2 regions of the Pseudofrankia inefficax genome follow, and region 2 is predicted to be linked to the other one. Evidence: riboswitches for the same ligand, from Rfam matches in the RefSeq annotation. Region 2 holds a riboswitch; the other holds the start of a gene.
The links. Region 2 has a riboswitch for S-adenosylmethionine ahead of thrC (threonine synthase). Riboswitches for the same ligand answer to the same signal wherever they lie in the genome.
Positions count from the first base shown of each region.

Region 1: it holds a riboswitch for S-adenosylmethionine, as region 2 does, so the genes downstream of both, FRAEUI1C_RS40050 (DUF3293 domain-containing protein) here and thrC (threonine synthase) in region 2, are expected to answer to the same signal.

Region 1 is NC_014666.1:609,968-613,514, reverse strand. It holds gene FRAEUI1C_RS41805 (PASTA domain-containing protein) at 1-1,176, shown strand, start outside; SAM riboswitch class IV at 1,406-1,516, shown strand; gene FRAEUI1C_RS40050 (DUF3293 domain-containing protein) at 1,568-2,617, shown strand; gene FRAEUI1C_RS02490 (hypothetical protein) at 2,610-3,547, shown strand, end outside.
Region 2 is NC_014666.1:176,401-179,947, reverse strand. It holds gene FRAEUI1C_RS00710 (alpha,alpha-trehalose-phosphate synthase (UDP-forming)) at 1-643, opposite strand, end outside; gene FRAEUI1C_RS00705 (HAD hydrolase family protein) at 786-1,607, opposite strand; SAM riboswitch class I at 1,867-1,928, shown strand; gene thrC (threonine synthase) at 2,173-3,456, shown strand.

The DNA.
Region 1 (3,547 bases), 430 kb from region 2:
GGGGTGGCGGCCGCGGCCGCGGTGGACAGTTCGGGCCGGTCCGCCAATGCCACGCTGGCCGCGCAGCTGACCATCCCGAACAACCTGGTGGGCCTCTCCGTCAAGGAGGCTGAGGCCCGGCTGCACGCGGCCGGCTTCGCTCACCTGCAGTTCGAGATGACGCCCGACCTCAAGCCGAAGGGCACCGTCCTCAGCGTCCAGCCGGGCGAGGGCATCGAGATCGAGGCGAGCGACACGGTGACGCTGGTCGTCTCGGCGGGCCTGGATTCCGTCAAGATCCCCCAGGTCGTCGGGCTCACCGACAGCGCCGCGCGGTCCAACCTGCAGGACGCGGGCCTGACCGTCGTCGTGCGGTCGATCAGCGGGCCGGCGAGCGTCAGTCCCGGCCACGTGGCGGCGATCTTCCCCGCTGCTGGGGTGGAGGTTCCGCCTGGGTCCAGCGTCACGATCCTGGTCGTCGTGCCGGCCGGCACGAAGTCGCTGGCCAGCGTGCCGAACGTGATCGGGATGACGACGAACGACGCGCAGGACGCCCTGCACAAGGCCGGTTTCACCGACATCGCGATCTCCTCCGTCGCCGCCTCGGAACCGGCCGGCACGGTCACCGCCAGCGACCCGGCCGCCAACACGACGACGGCCAAGAACGCGACCGTGACGCTGACGGTGTCCACCGGCCCGGGCCAGACCGCGGTTCCCGACGTCGCCGGCCGGACCCAGGCCGACGCCGAGGCCGCCCTCGCGCAGGCCGGGCTGGTCGCCACCGTCAGGCAGGACCCGGGGCCGTCGACCATCACCGCTGGGCTGGTGGAGACCGTCGATCCCGCGCCCGGCTCGAAGGTGCCGGTGCACGCCGAGGTGACGATCACCGTGGTCAGCACTCAGGTCGCGATGCCGGACGCGCGGGGCCGCCAGCGCGCCGACGCCGAGCGGCTGCTGACCTCCTACGGCCTGACCGTCACGGTGACGCAGCAGTCGAGCAGCGCCGCGCCCGGCACCGTGCTGACGCAGTCGACCACCCCGGGCGCCATGATCGGCCGCGGGAGCAACGTCACGCTCGTGGTAGCGAAGGCCGCCGACTCGCCGACCTCGCCGCCGACCTCGCCGTCCCCACCGCCGACCTCGCCTCCCCCGACCGGGCCGACCTCGCCGTCTCCGCCCGCCTCGGCGACGGCCTGACACCGGCCCGGCTGGTCGAGCCGCTCGGCCGCCGACGCAGCGCGAGCCGGCAGGCGCGTCCTTCTACCGGGCGGCTGCCGTCCGTCAGGCGCAGGTTGCCGGGAGCGAGTCCGGCGACGGCGCCAGAATCGTCGGTTCCCGCCGGTAGCATTGTCACGCATTCAGTAACGACCTCGGCACCGACGGCTGAATCTTGCGAGACGTATACGGAGGTTCTAACCTGGCTCGTGGTCAAGAGGACTGCGTCAAGGCCTGGCTCGCCGTCCGGCAACCTTCGCGCAAGGTGCCCCAGGAACGACCTGATCGCCGCCGGTGACAACTGGTAGCGGTAACGCGGATCTCCCGAACCGGGCACGGTCGCGGGGGTCCACCGAGGCCCCCGGAGGTTGACGTGTCCAAGCGCCCGAACCCCACCCGCGCTGACCTGCTGGCCCTGCTCGGGGCCCAGCCGGAGACCTCCGTCGCGGCCATCTGCCGTTCCTACCTTTCCCGGCGTCGGGAGCTGCTGGCCTCCGACCCGGACCACCGCCGTCCCGAGGTGGCCCGGCTGGACGACGCCTTCACCCGGCTGCGCGCCGCCACGGATCTCGAAAGCCGGCTCGACGACTACCCGTGCGCCGAGGTCAAGATCGGCGTCGAGGACACCACCGTGGTCGTGCGCTCGGCGCCCGCCGGCACCGCCAGCGGGGAGTTCCCGTTCCCCGGCGTGGAGCGGGTGCACGTACTCACCGCGTTCAACCCGCGCTCCCGCCGGCTGCGCCCGCACGAGAACGCCAACCGGCAGCGCGCGCTCGCGGGCCGGGTCGCGACGACCGGCCTGCCCTCGTGGCCCGCGGTCGGCGGCGGCCGGCAGGCGCAGACGAGCATCGCCGTCGCCGGCCTGACCAGGGCACGGGCCCGCGCGCTCGGCGCCGAGTTCGAGCAGGACGCCGTCGTCGAGTGGACTCCGACGGCACTGTCCGTGGTGCCGTGCGACGAACTGGTCGCGCCGCGCGAGTTCGGCTGGCGTAGCTCGCGTCTGACCAAGCCGCTGCCCAACCCGGCGGCCGCGGCCCGCCGCGCCGAGGCGGCCAGGGCGGCGCACGCCGTGCACGCGGCGACCGACACCCAGGCGGCGGACACCGACCGGCTGCCGGCGACCGACGAGGCGCGCGCCGCGGCCGACGGCTCCGGTCCGGTCAGCGAGGCGCACGAGATCCTCGTGGCCGACGCGGTCCGGGCACTCGCGGCCGAGGAGTCGGAGACCGCGGCGATCGCGCGGGCGCGGGAGCTCACCGCCGCGACGCCGACGGAGGACAGCGGCGCGACCCCGAACGGCACGACGGCGGGTGGTCCGACGGCCGGTGGTCCGCCTGCGCCGCGCAAGGCCGACCCGGCGGCCGGGGGCGCCACGCCGGACCCGCACGATCTTCCCGCCTCCCACGGCGGCAACGGTGAGTGACGCGGTCGCGTTCAACACCGGCCTTCCGCTCGCCGCCGACCTGCGGACCCACCTGCTCAGCCAGCTGGGCGCCGAGGAGGAGTGGATCGGCCCGGGCCCGGACGGCACCGGTCTGCTCTGGCGTCACAGCGAGCTGGGGACACTGCTGGAGCTGCTCCCGGTGCCCGACGGGGCCTCCGCCGTCGCCGTGCTGCGGGTCACCACACCGGTCTCGACGATCGGCGACCCGGCGCGGGCGCGGGCCCTGTGCCAGCGGCTGAACGCCGAGATCACCCTGAACCGCTGGATCGCCGGCCCGTGGCCGGCCATCCCCGACCGTCCCGACCCGGACGCCGACGAGGACGAGGACGACGAGGCGGCCGATCACCCCAGCCTGGCCGACGACCCGACCCAACCGACGGCACGGGTCGAGCCAGCCGGCACCATCCCGCCGGCCACCAAGGCGAAGGCGGGCCCCACAGCCGAGGCAAGCCCCGAAGCCGGGGCGGCGGCCACCGGGGCCGATGGGGGCCCCGAGGCCGAGACGGCAACGGCAACCGAGGCGCGCCCCGAAGCCGAGACAGGGACGGAAGCCGAGCCTGGAACCGGCGCCGAGGCGGGCACGGAGCCCGGAGCGCCGGCCCGGTCGGCTGACCTCGACCTGTCTGACCGGCTGGCGCTGGAAGCCTTTCTGGACGAGTCCACCGACCTCGACCCGGACGCGCTGTACCTGTCGTGCTCCTTCGTCGTCGGCCGTCTCGAGCAGGGTGACGACGACGAGGACGAGGACGACGACCCCGACGAGGACTCCGACGACGAGGCGGACGACACCGCGCCCGGCGGCGCGGCCCTGGCCCGGCTGGCCGTGGCCGCGGTCGGCGACCAGATCGCGACAGCGGTGGCCGCGCTCGGCGACGGGCTGCACGACGAGGTCGCCGGCGTGCCGTTCGT
Region 2 (3,547 bases):
AGATCCGCAGGTCGGGGCGCAGCTTGCGCAGCAGGCCCGGGACCAGCGTCAGGTGATAGTCCTGGATCAGGACGGCCGCGCCGTGGGCCGCGTCGAGGGCCAGCGCGTCGGCGAACATCGCGTTGTAGGCCTCGTAGGCCTCCCAGTCGCGCCAGAACGCGGCCCCGAAGCTCGGCTCGCTGGCCGGGGCGAACAGCAGGTGCAGCACGAACCACAGCGTGCGGTTGGCGACCCCGTTGTAGGCCCGGTCGAAGACGACCCGGTCCACGTCGAGCATCCGGATCGCGGCGCCGCCGGTGTCGAAACCGGCCCGATCGAGCCGGCCGTCCGGTGCCACCCGCACCGCCCGCCGGTCCGCGTCCGACAGCGCCGCGCACACCCAGACGATGCCGGACGGCGGATCTTCGGGGTCGGTCTCACCGCCCTCGGCGGCGTCGCCCTGCCCGGCCGCGGCCGCCGCCGCGTCCCGGATCACCTCCTGCATCCCGCTCACCAGGCCGCCGCTGCCCCGCCGGGCCAGCAGCGCGCCGGAATCGGAAAGGGAGAACGCGACCGGGCCTCGGTTCGAGGCGACCAGCACCCGTGCGGTGCCGGCGGCCGCCGGATCGGGCCCCGCCAGCACGGCTCGGGTCAGGTTTGGCACACACGGCAGAGTAGACCTGTTGACCGCGTCACATGACCAGGTCGGCGCCGATCGGCCGCGCAAAAATCCGGCCGCGGTCGCCGACCGAAAGTTGCCGGTGCACCGCCGCGGGCAACATCCAGACCACGGCCCCGGCGGCCCGTCAGGACGTGGCCGCCAGCGGAGCCCGACCGGCCACGGCAGCGCGGATGGCGCTGGCCCAGCCGAGGGTGACCGCCTCCTTCTCGACCACGACGTTGTCGTAGGAGGTGAGCAGGGTGGGGATGTCCGGGTGCCGCAGGGCGTTGGCGACCAGGTGCATCCGGCCGACGAAACGGGCCATCGTCAGGTCGCTCGCCGAGTCGCCGATCGCGATCGCGTCCGCCGGGTCGATGCCGCGCCGCCTGAGGTCCCAGGCGACGGCCTCGCCCTTGCCCACCCCTTCGGGCACCAGGTGGTAGACGTGCGGGTTCACGCCCAGGCCCGGCATGAGGTGCGGAGCGATCAGCCCGTTGTCACGCATCGAGAGCCAGTCGAAGCCGGCGTCGCGCAGCCAGGCGTCGGCGGTCGCCACGTCGACCTTGCCACGCAGCATCACGTCCAGCTCGCGGCCCGTGTGCCACGGGGTGTGCAGTTCGAGCCGGCCGGGGTTGGCCGCGATCAGCTCGTGCAGCAGCTCCTCGGGCACCTGGGTGTAGCTCTCCGGCATCGCGCCGCGCAGGATCTCGCTGCTGCGGCCGTGGTCCCAGCCGACGATCGCGCCGAGCTCGCCGATGAAGCCGTCGGCCCCGAAGATCGCCGCCGCCTCGACGAGCTGCGGTCTGGTCCGGCCGCTGACCAGCACGAGCGTCAGGCCGGCGGCATGCAGGTCGACGAGCGCCTGCGCCGCCTCGAGGGTGTGGGATCCGTCCTCGGCGACGAAGAACGAGCCTTTCGGGCCGACCATGGTTCCGTCGAGATCGGTGTAGACGGCACGGATGCTCACGCGCGTGGCTCCTCCTGGCAGCCGGTTGCCGCGCGATCAGCTCATCCGCCGCGCGGTGTCCGGCCTGGTCCCTGCAACGTCCGGCAACCCCGAGTCTTTCCGAAGTCGGGTCCCGGGGGACTCCATCATCGGGTCCTGAGCCACCCCGGCCGCCGCCCGGACGTGCAGTGGGACGCAAGCCGCATCACACCCTGTGCGCCCAAAAGGACGATGCGCGGGGGGTGGCGGCGGTCTACAGTACGGACACACAACTGAACATGGCTCATCCAGAGGGGCAGAGGGAACGGCCCAGTGAAGCCCCGGCAACCGAGCGGATGAGCCTGCTCGCTGATCCCTTCGGGGATCAGCTTCGCCACAGCCGCGATGCCTGCCCGGGGGGCGACCCCCGGACCGCCGGTGTCGCGCTTCGCGCGACCAAGGTGGTTCTGACCGAGCCGGTCAGCCGATCACCTGATGGGCGCGGCCCAGTCTTGTTGGGGGTGGTCCACGGCAGGCTCCCCGCGGCAGGTGCCAATTCCGACCCGAGGTGCCACCGCCGGCCCCGGGAAAGATGAGGAGATCAGCGATGACTCTTGCGCCCGAGCGCGCCGCCCAGTCGGGCTCCACGACCGATGACGCGAACCCCGCGGTCTCGCTTTCCTGTCGCCACTGTGGCGCGACCTACCCGCTCGGCCCGCAACACGTCTGCTTCGAGTGTTTCGCGCCGCTGGAGATCGCCTACGACGAGGACCGGCTGCGCCGGGTGACCCGCGCGTCCATCGAGGCCGGTCCGCAGAACCTGTGGCGCTACGTCGGCCTGCTGCCCGCCGGCCACGACCCGGCCCGTCGGGTATCCCTCGGCGCCGGCTTCACCCCGCTGCGTCCGGCGCCGCGGCTGGCCGCCGAGCTGGGCATGAAGACCCTCTGGGTCAAGGATGACAGCGCGAACCCGACGCACTCGTTCAAGGACAGGGTCGTCTCCGTCGCGCTGTCCGCCGCCCGTGACCTGGGCTTCACCACCGTCGCCTGTGCGTCCACCGGCAACCTCGCGCATTCGGTCGCCGCGCACGCCGCCCACACGGGCCTGCGGTCGATCGTCCTGGTCCCGCACGACCTGGAGGACGGCAAGACCGTCTCGACCGCCGTCTACGGCGGCACCCTTGTCGCGATCAAGGGCAACTACGACGACGTGAACAAGCTGTGCAGCCAACTGGCCGACGAGTACGAGTGGGCGTTCGTCAACGTCAACGTCCGCCCGTTCTACGCCGAGGGCTCGAAGACGCTCGGCTACGAGGTCGCCGAGCAGCTCGGCTGGCGGCTGCCCGCGCAGGTGGTCATCCCGATCGCGTCCGGCTCGCTGCTGACCAAGGTCGACAAGGCGTTCCGCGAACTGGGCAAGCTCGGCCTGGTCGAGCCGACGCCGTACAAGGTCTTCGGCGCCCAGGCCGCCGGCTGCAACCCGGTCGCGGCGGCCTTCGAGCGCGGCGTCGACACGGTCTCCCCCGTCCGCCCGTCGACGATCGCCAAGTCGCTCTCGATCGGCAACCCGGCCGACGGCCCCTACGCGCTCGACGTCGCCCGCCGCACCGGCGGCGCGATCACCGACGTCACCGACGACGAGATCATCGAGGGCATGCGCCTGCTCGCCCGCACCGAGGGCATCTTCGGCGAGACCGCCGGCGGCGTGACCGTCGCGAACCTGCGCCGCCAGCTGCGCGAGGGCCTGCTCGACCCCGACGCCGAGACCGTCATCTACAACACCGGCGACGGCCTGAAGACCCTCGACCCCCTGGTCGGCATCGCCGGCCCCACCGCGACGATCCCCCCGACCTTGTCCGCCTTCGAGGCCGCGGGGCTGGGCGACGACTGAAGGCACCACCGCCGCTTCTGCCCTGCTGGCGTGAGCGCGTCGCTCCGGCGGCCTCGTGGCCGCCGCACGTCTCAGGGCAGAAGCAGCGATC